Regions from separate parts of the Turicibacter faecis genome, predicted to be linked through region 2. Evidence: a T-box and tRNA genes for the amino acid it is inferred to sense, from the RefSeq annotation. Region 2 holds a T-box; the other holds one or more tRNA genes.
What was found. A T-box is a leader RNA that pairs with one kind of tRNA and senses whether it is charged. The one in region 2 lies ahead of serS (serine--tRNA ligase), so its partner is inferred to be a tRNA-Ser.

Region 1 (5,078 bases), 270 kb from region 2:
TAAAAATAGGTGAGACAGCCATTGTAACAAAATTAAATGGTATGGGAGCCCTTCGACGTCGAATTATGGATATGGGAATTACAAAGGGAACCTCTATTTATTTAAGAAAAGTAGCTCCACTAGGAGATCCCATCGAGGTCACTGTTCGAGGGTATGAACTATCTTTACGTAAGGAAGATGCCGAAAATATTATCGTTAAATAGTTAATAGCCATTAAAAAAGGGGGAATTTTTATGTCATTGACAATTGCTTTAATCGGGAATCCAAACTGCGGAAAAACAACGATCTTTAATGCTTTGACTGGAAGCAACCAATATGTTGGAAACTGGCCCGGAGTTACTGTAGAAAAAAAGGAAGGAAGAGTACGAGATAACAAAAAAATTAAAATTGTTGATTTACCCGGAATTTACTCTCTATCTCCTTATACACCCGAGGAAATTATTACTCGAAATTTTTTATTGAATGGACATCCGGATGTTATTTTAAATATCATCGATGCGTCTAATATTGAGCGTAATCTTTATTTAACAACACAACTGATGGAGTTAAACATTCCAGTCGTCATCTCTTTAAACATGATGGATTTGGTAAAAAAACAAGGGACTCAAATTAATATTTCAAAACTTATCCACACATTAGGGTGTCCTATTATTGAAACATCTGCGTTAAAACAAACAGGACTAACTGAGTTAATAGAGGCAATAGAAATAACAAAGATGCCACCTAAAATGCCTCTTTTTGATACAAATTTGGAATCTTCCCTAAAAGAAATTCAGAATGAATTAAAAAATATAACCGAAGAACCACTCCAACGATTTTACAGTATCAAATTATTTGAACGAGATGTTCATATGATGAAGCAGTTAGAATTATCCACAGATATTCATCAAAAAATTGAAACGATTATCTCAACACATGAATCTTCATTAGAGGATGACAGTGAAAGTATCCTAACGAATGCACGCTATGAATTTATTGAAAGTATCGTTCAAGAATGTGTTAAAAAAGCAAAAGATTCTCAACTAACCATTTCCCATAAAGTTGATTCTATTTTAACTAATCGATGGCTTGCATTTCCTATATTCGCTCTAATTATGTGGGGAATTTATTATATTTCGGTCACTTCCCTCGGTTCTATCGCCACCGATTGGATTAATGATGTTTTCTTCGGAGAGCTCGTTCAAGGAAACCTCTCTTACTTTTTAAAAAGTATCAATACTGCCGATTGGTTAATCGGTCTTATTGTCGATGGAATGGTTGGCGGAGTAGGCGCTGTTTTAGGCTTCGTCCCTCAAATTATAATTTTATTTCTCCTTATTTCTATTCTAGAAGACTGTGGATATATGGCCCGCGTTGCCTTTATTATGGATCGCCTTTTTAGAAAATTCGGGTTATCTGGAAAATCATTCATTCCTATGTTAATTGGATCAGGATGTAGCGTTCCTGCAATTATGGCGAGCCGTACGATTGAAAATGAAAAAGATCGCCGAATGACAATTATCTTAACCCCATTCATTCCTTGTGGGGCTAAGTTGCCTGTTTTCGCCCTTATCGCCGGGGCCTTTTTCCCAACGAAGTCTTGGATTGCTCCATCGATGTACTTTTTAGGAATAGCAATGATTATTTTCTCAGGAATCCTTTTAAAACAAACTCCTTTATTCAAAGGGAATCCAACTCCATTTCTGATGGAACTGCCACCTTATCACCTGCCAGCACTAAAAAATGTGTTGTTACATATGTGGGATCGAGCAAAAGGATTTATCTATAAAGCTGGGACTGTTATTTTTGTTGCCTCAGGTTTCGTTTGGTTCTTACAATCCTTTAACTGGTCATTCGAGATGGTTGATGCAAGAGATAGTATTTTAGCCTCTATCGGTCACGCAATTGCCCCTATTTTTGCTCCACTTGGATTTGGTAATTGGCAAGCAACAGTTGCAACAATGACAGGATTTTTAGCAAAAGAAAATGTAGTTGCTACCTTCGGAATTTTATTTGGCCTTGGTGATGCGATGACGGAAGAGTCGACTGAATTAATAAACAGTTTACCTACTCTTTTCACTCCCTTAAGCGCCTACTCATTTATGGCCTTTACACTCCTAGCCGCTCCATGTTTTGCTGCTATCGGCGCTATTAAACGAGAAATGATGTCGTGGAAATGGACATTAACAGCTATTTTATATCAGACTGGTCTAGCTTATGTTGTTTCATTCATTATTTATCAAGGGGGAATTTTCTTATTAAGACATCAAATTTCTTTAGCTACCTTAGTCATTTCCTTGATTTTACTCGTTATTTTCCTTTTAATTATTAAAAAGCTCATTCGTAATCAGACATCTGGTGGATGTGGTTGCGGATGCAACGGTTGCAAAAAGATATCAAATTGTCGTAAATAAACAAAAAGCCTTCTCCAGATTTCGAGAAGGCTTTTTGTTTCCTCTTTATAGACACGATCGATTTCTTTTTTTATAATAGGTGAATTTAAATAACAGATAGCCCATAAATGTTCCCAAAGTATTTAAAATCAAATCATCCACGTCTGCACTTCGATAGACATAACCTAAGGATAAACTTAATAAAAATTGAACCGCTTCAACACACAAGGACGTGAAGAATCCGCACCAAACAACAGATTGAACGCTCATTTTTTTACTCCAGATAATGGGGACGAGAAAGCCAAGGGGGATAAATAATAAAACATTTAAGAATAGATGCATCAGGGATAAAATTCCTATGTCACCCATTTCGTTAAACGAACGAAGGAGTGTGCTAAACGGAATGAAATTATGATACTGCTCCATCCCATATCGAATACTATCCTCAATTAATTCTCGCTGAATTGGAAATGGGAAAAATACAATTCCAATCAGCGCAATCACATAACAAACAAAAAGAGTTAACCGTGTTAGCTTTTGTCTTGAATAACTCTTATACTTCTTCGTCATGACAAGAAAGAATAAGTATCCTATCAATAAAATAATCGTTGGAAAAAATGCTGTAACCAAATAAATTTCCTCCCTATAACTAATTATAAACGACAACTTTACCTACCATTGACTCGATGCCTGATGTTTTCCATAAATCGTCAGTTTACCGTGCAAATTCCCCCTTATTGTATGGTCTAGCTCATTTTTCTAAACAAAAAACCTTCACAATTAATTGTGAAGGTTTTTTTACCCTACTACTAAGCGTTTATAGTTTGCGACAAAGAATAAAAAAAAATCACACACTTGTGTGAATTATTATCTTTTTATGGCGGAGGAAGAGGGATTCGAACCCCCGCGACGCTTTCACGCCCTGTCGGTTTTCAAGACCGATCCCTTCAGCCGGACTTGGGTATTCCTCCGTATCAACAATATTAATTATACATGCGTACAATCATATTGTCAACATTTTATCTAAACTTTTTTTATTATTTTAAATTTAATGTCGTTGGGCGATCTTTTACTTCATGGCAATGGCGACAACGAGGTTCATAAGCCTCTTTCGCACCTACTTGAATAATAGGATCAAAGTACGAAGCAGGTTTTCCATCGATTAATCGTTGTGATCTTGTCGCTGATGCCCCACATACACTACAAATTGAAGTTAATTTAGTAACAAACTCAGCCTTCGTTAATAAAGCTGGCATATTTCCAAACGGTTCCCCTCGGAAATCTTTATCTAATCCCGCTACAATGACACGAATTCCACGATCAGCTAAGTGTTCAATAACCTCCACAATATTTTCCCCGAAAAATTGAACCTCATCAATAGCAACAGCATAGGTATCTTCTTTAATATAATCAAAAATCTCAATTGGATGCTCAATCGCAATTGACGGCATTTTCAATCCACTATGTGAAACGACTTCATCATCACTATAACGATTATCAATAACTGGTTTAAATAAACAATATGAACGTCGCGCAAAGTCTAAACGCTTTAAACGACGGATTAACTCCTCAGTCTTTCCAGCATACATGCTACCACAAATGGCTTCTACCCAGCCTTCCTGTCTGATATCATACATTTTATCAAAACCACCTTTCATCTTCCTTTTAAAGCAACTTGTCCATTATATCAAACCTCGCCTTTAAGATTCAAGATGTCCCTTTAATTTTCAAATTATTTCCCGGGTATTAAAAAAGAGATAAAATCAACGAAGATTTTATCTCGTTCTCTTATAAACACGTTTTTTTTCCACGGATAGCGATGCGATTTAAGTGAGGAATTAAGGTCACCTCAGCCCCCATTGGTAAAGTGATCATTGGTCGACAATGGCCACTCGGTATATGATGAGCCACCGGCTTTTTATAATCTTTAAAGGTGCGCTCAAGTAATTGTTGTGTTTCTTCTTTATCATGAACGTTAAAGTCACCTAAAATAATCCCTTCTGCTTCCTCCAACTTCCCACTCTGGCTTAACTGCGTTAATAGCCGATCCACCGAATAGGTCGGTTCATCAACTTCCTCGATAAATAAAATTTTCCCTCGCGTTTCAATTTCATAGGGGGTCCCCAATGTCGTACAAATCATTGTTAAATTTCCACCCACTAGTGTCCCAGAAACAGGACGTAAGGTCTCATTGTAGTAAGGAACATCGATAATATCAAAAGTTGTCTCACCCATAATTGTTTCCAAACAGTGACAGGTTGTCAATTCGTCATTTAAAAGTAGGTCTTTAATCATCGGTCCGTGATAAGTCATGAGTTGGTGAGATTGATTAAAGAATAGATGTAAATACGTCACATCGCTATATCCGATAAATGGTTTTGGATAATTTTCAAATTTAAAGTCTTTAAAATACGGAACAATTCGGGCTGATCCGTAACCACCTCTCATACACAAAATAGCGTCAACTCCATCGTCAGCGAACATCATCATAATATCTTCAGCACGCTCCTTATCTGAATGGCCCGCCAAATAATTAATTCGCTCAAAGCAACTTGGAGTCACAATAACTTCAAACCCCATTCGTTGTAACAATTCTTCCCCCTGAAAAATAATGTCTGAATCAAGCGGCCCAGCTGGAGCCACAATCGCTATCGTTCCACCCTTTTTTAATGGTTTTGGTTCAATCATCTTTTCTCCCCCAATTAT
Region 2 (5,078 bases):
AAATCAATTTAAAGAGTTGATGGGGAAAGGTCATCTTTGAAAAGCATAACTTATAATTTGCTCGCTTCTTCACCTCGTCAGATAGGCCCAAAGATCCACCGATAATAAAGGCTACATTACTCTCCCCTCTTAAGGCTAACTGGCTTAACTGTGTTGCAAATTGCTCTGATGTTTTCATTTCCCCCTGTAAATCCATAGCGATAACATACATATTATCTTTTACCTTATTTAAAATTAGTTTTCCTTCCTTCTCCTTAATCAATTCCATCTCCCGCATAGAAGCCTGATCTGGCGTTTTCTCATCTGGAACCTCAACCATTGTTAATTTACAATATCTTGATAATCGCTTTGAAAACTCATCAATTCCTAACTTAATATATTTCTCCTTAATCTTACCAACAGAAATAATCGTAATATTCATAACATAACGCCTCCAATTTGCTCCTAATACTATTTAAAAGCAAGTTCTCTCTCCTAGAAATCCTCTTCGTCTTCAATCATCATACCCTCTATAATTTTATACACAGCCTCCTGCTTGCAATAATCACAACTATGACTAAGCTCCACTTCCACCAAAATAGGCAGCTTTCCATACTCATCTAAATATCGATCCATTGCCTCTTCAATATGTTCTAAACAACTATACATAAAACCCCTCCTATTATAATTGAATAACCTTAGATGGTTGCATCGGATATGTCATATACAAATTTAAACAATCCAAATTAATATTTTCTTCTCGTAACACATGTCGGACCGTCATCATAGCCAAATCAGGTAAATTCGCCTCTTGACTCAAATGGGCTAAATAAATATGTTTTGTTTTATCCCCGATTAACTGACTCATCGCATAAGCCGAATCTTCATTTGATAAATGGCCGCAGTCATCTAAAATACGTTGCTTTAAAGCCCATGGACGATTACACATCTGAAGCATCTCCACATTATGATTCGTCTCCATAATATAAACATCCGCATTACCGAGGGTTTTTAAAATATCTCCTGTAATATATCCTGTATCAGTCACATAAACCAGTCTCTTATCTTCCTGTTGAATCATATATCCAACAGGATCAACCGCATCATGAGAAATTCGGAAGGGCATCACAGATAAATCGCCTAGCTGTATCCACTGATCTTTTTCGACGGCCATCGTTTGTTCTACATCAGGTTTAATAATTTTTTTTCGATACATTTCCTCAATTGTCTTCTGTGTTGCACATACGTTTAACTTCCATTTTCGTGTACAAACACCAACACCTTTAATATGATCACTATGTTCATGAGTAATCAAAATATGCTCTATTTTATTTTCATCAAAACCACTTTGTTTAATTAATTCCTGTAACTTTTTTAAAGATAAACCATTATCTATTAAAATTGCCGTTTGGTCGGTTTCTATAATTGTCGCGTTTCCTACACTGCCGCTTGACAACACACAGATTTTCATTCTATCACCCGATTTCAACACATTTTTCTTAATGATTCATTTTAACATTTTTATTCCGTTTAATCTAGTCCTACGCTAAAAACATTCTTTTCCTCAAAAAAAGGAGCTTTCGCTCCTCCTTTAATCTCTATTTAATTACCTCAAGATTACGCATATATGGACGTAAAGCTTCCGGAATTACGATGCTTCCATCTGCTTGCTGATAATTTTCAATAATAGCGGCAACCGTACGACCAATTGCTAAACCTGAACCATTTAATGTATGAACAAATTCAGGTTTAGCCTTCGCATCGCGACGGAACTTGATGTTAGCGCGACGTGCTTGGAAATCTTCAAAATTTGAACAAGAAGAAATCTCTTTATACGCATGATAAGATGGCAACCAAACCTCAATATCATATGTTTTTGCTGCCGAGAATCCAATATCTCCTGTACATAACTCAATTACTCGATAAGGTAACCCTAATAATTGTAATACTTTCTCAGCATTAGCCGTTAAACTTTCTAACTCTTGATATGAATCTTCTGGCTTAACAAACTTCACTAATTCTACCTTATTAAATTGATGCTGACGAATAATTCCTCGTGTATCTCGTCCCGCTGATCCAGCCTCAGCACGGAAACATGGACTATAAGCTGTATATTTAATCGGTAACTGTTCACCATTTAGAATCTCATCGCGGTGTAAATTTGTAACCGGAACCTCTGCTGTTGGGATAAGGAAATAATCTGAATCTACTAGCTTAAACGCATCTTCTTCAAATTTAGGTAATTGTCCCGTCCCTGTCATACTCGCACGGTTCACAATAACCGGAGGTAAAATTTCCGTATATCCATGATCTCCCGTATGTAAATCTAACATAAAACTAATTAAGGCACGCTCTAAACGCGCTCCTAATCCTTTATAAACCGCAAAACGACTTCCCGTGATTTTCCCAGCACGTTCAAAATCAATAATATCTAACTCAGTAACTAAATCCCAGTGAGCTTTTGGTTCGAAATCAAAATGAGTTGGCTCTCCATATTTACGAATTTCTACGTTATCATTTTCATCTTTCCCAATAGCAATTGTTCCACATGGAACATTTGGGGTAATTAATAATAAATTTTTAATTTCTTCATCAATTTGACGTAATTTTTCATCTAATTCTTTAACTTTTTCACCAACACCATTCATTTGTGCAAGTAATTCAGACGCATCCTTTTTTTCACGTTTATATTGACCAATTAATTTTGATACCTCATTACGATTTGATTTTAATTGTTCAACCTCTAAAATAATATTTTTACGTTGCTCGTCTAATTCAGTGATTTTATTTAAATAACTGAAATCACCACCGCGTGTCCCTAAACGCTCAATCGTGCCTTGTAAATCTTCTCTTACTCGTTTTAAATCTAACATCGATATTCCTCCTATAAGCTCATTTGATTAGTTAGTTCAAACGCAAAAAAGTCCCGTCCCCTGACTTAGGGACGAGACTTAACCCGCGTTGCCACCCTAGTTGCTTATCAACAGATTCATAACAAATCATTTGATAAAACCACTTGTAAAGATAACGGTTAAACCGTGAATGAATACTAAATTTCTTCATTCCACTCCTAGGTTGATTCCTTATTACTTACTGTTCAGTTTCCACCGACCACTGACTCTCTAGGCAATAAAAGTAAAAAGTACTACTCCTAATCAATGCTTTTTTATTTAATTGTACTATAGCACTAAGACCTTTTTTTGTCAATATTAGTATATTAATTGTATTATATTATATACCTCTTTAACACAAATTATTTCTTTTTTACTATTCTGACTCTGGTTTATTGTCTAACTCTGCTCCTTCAGCAACCTTTTGGACTTCTTCACTAACTAGTTGTGACTCGTCAGACTCCTCATGTTCAACAATTGCAACACTAGACACTAATTGTTCATCAGTTAGTCGAATTAATTTTACCCCTTGTGTTGCACGGCCAGTTTGTGAAATTTGTTGAATTGGTGTTCGGATAATAACCCCTTTATTTGTTACAATTATTAGATCCTCATCCCCATTTACAGCCTTCATGGCCACTAATGTTCCGTTTTTATCCGTGATAGTTAACGTTTTAACACCTTTTCCACCACGTTTTGTTTTGCGATATTCTTTAATTGAAGTTCGTTTACCAAATCCGTTCTCTGTTACTACAAGAATTTCTTGGTCCGTTGTGACCATTTCCATTCCAATTGCAACTTCATCTTCCTCTAAGAAAATACCTCGAACACCAGCTGCTGTACGTCCCATTGGACGAACCTCAGTCTCATCAAACCAAACAGCTTTTCCACCACTAGAAGCAATAATAATATCATCTTGTCCAGATGTTTTTCTTACCCCGATAAGTTCATCGTCTTCCCTTAACGATAGGGCAATAAGACCATTCGTTCGGATATGTCCAAAGGCCGATAAAGTAGTACGTTTTACGACACCAAATCGTGTAGCAAAGAATAAAAATTCATCATCATTAAATTCTTTAACTGGGATAATTGCACTAATGTATTCATCCTGCGCGATTTCAATAATATTTACAATAGGTAATCCCTTAGCCGTACGCCCGTATTCCGGAATCGTATATGCCTTTTTCTGATAAACTTTTCCCTTACTTGTAAAGAACAGTAAATGATCGTGGGTAGATGTTGATAATAATTCTTTTACATAATCATCATCATGCGTCCCCATTCCTTGGACCCCTCGACCTCCACGATTTTGAGATCGATACGTTGATATCGGTTGACGTTTAATATATCCATTATTAGTCAAGGTGATAATAACTTGTTCCTCTGGAATTAGATCTTCATCTTCAATATCAAAATCAGAACCCCGAACAATCTGAGTGCGACGCTCATCACCATGTTTTTGCTTAACTTCAAGTAATTCTTCACGAATGATTGCATGAACACGTGATTCATTCGCCAAAATATCTTTTAAATCAGCAATTAAAACGACTAAATTTTGATATTCATCTTCTATTTTACCTCGTTCTAATCCTGTTAAACGGCGAAGGCGCATCTCTAAAATAGCTTTCCCTTGACGTTCCGATAAAGAGAATTCTGACATTAATGAATTTAACGCTTCTTCATCATTAGAAGAACCACGAATGATTGCAATAATTCGATCAATATGATCCAAAGCAATACGTAATCCTTCTAAAATATGAGCACGATCTTCGGCCTTATCCAAGTCGAATTTTGTACGACGAACAATAACTTCTACCTGATGTTTAATATATTCTGAAATAATCTCTTTTAGGTTCAATACTTTAGGCTGCCCATCGACTAAAGCTAACATATTAATACCGTAGGAAACCTGTAATTGAGTTAACTTAAATAAATTGTTTAACATCACCTGTGGATTAACATCTTTACGCAATTCAATAACAATACGTGTTCCTTCACGATTCGATTCATTTCGTAAATCCGTAATCCCATCTAAACGCTTTTCCTTAACTAACTCAGCAATTTTCTCAATTAAACGTTCACGATTAACCTGATAAGGAATTTCAGTTACTAAAATAGAATATTTGCCACCATGACCTTCAACGATTTCACATTGAGAACGAATCATAATTGATCCATTTCCTGTTTCGTAAGCTGAACGAATTCCTT

Region 1: it has a tRNA-Ser gene. The T-box ahead of serS (serine--tRNA ligase) is inferred to sense a tRNA for this amino acid. The anticodon was not compared.

Annotation. Positions count from the first base shown of each region.
Region 1 covers NZ_AP028127.1:2,113,811-2,118,888, forward strand. The annotation lists gene AACH31_RS10350 (FeoA family protein) at 1-203, shown strand, start outside; gene feoB (ferrous iron transport protein B) at 234-2,393, shown strand; gene AACH31_RS10360 (VanZ family protein) at 2,439-3,002, opposite strand; tRNA gene AACH31_RS10365 (tRNA-Ser) at 3,251-3,343, opposite strand; gene AACH31_RS10370 (thymidine kinase) at 3,410-4,009, opposite strand; gene AACH31_RS10375 (S66 peptidase family protein) at 4,161-5,060, opposite strand.
Region 2 covers NZ_AP028127.1:2,385,174-2,390,251, forward strand. The annotation lists gene rlmH (23S rRNA (pseudouridine(1915)-N(3))-methyltransferase RlmH) at 1-421, opposite strand, end outside; gene AACH31_RS11590 (CxxH/CxxC protein) at 475-648, opposite strand; gene AACH31_RS11595 (MBL fold metallo-hydrolase) at 662-1,450, opposite strand; gene serS (serine--tRNA ligase) at 1,578-2,852, opposite strand; T-box leader at 2,917-3,147, opposite strand; gene gyrA (DNA gyrase subunit A) at 3,247-5,078, opposite strand, start outside.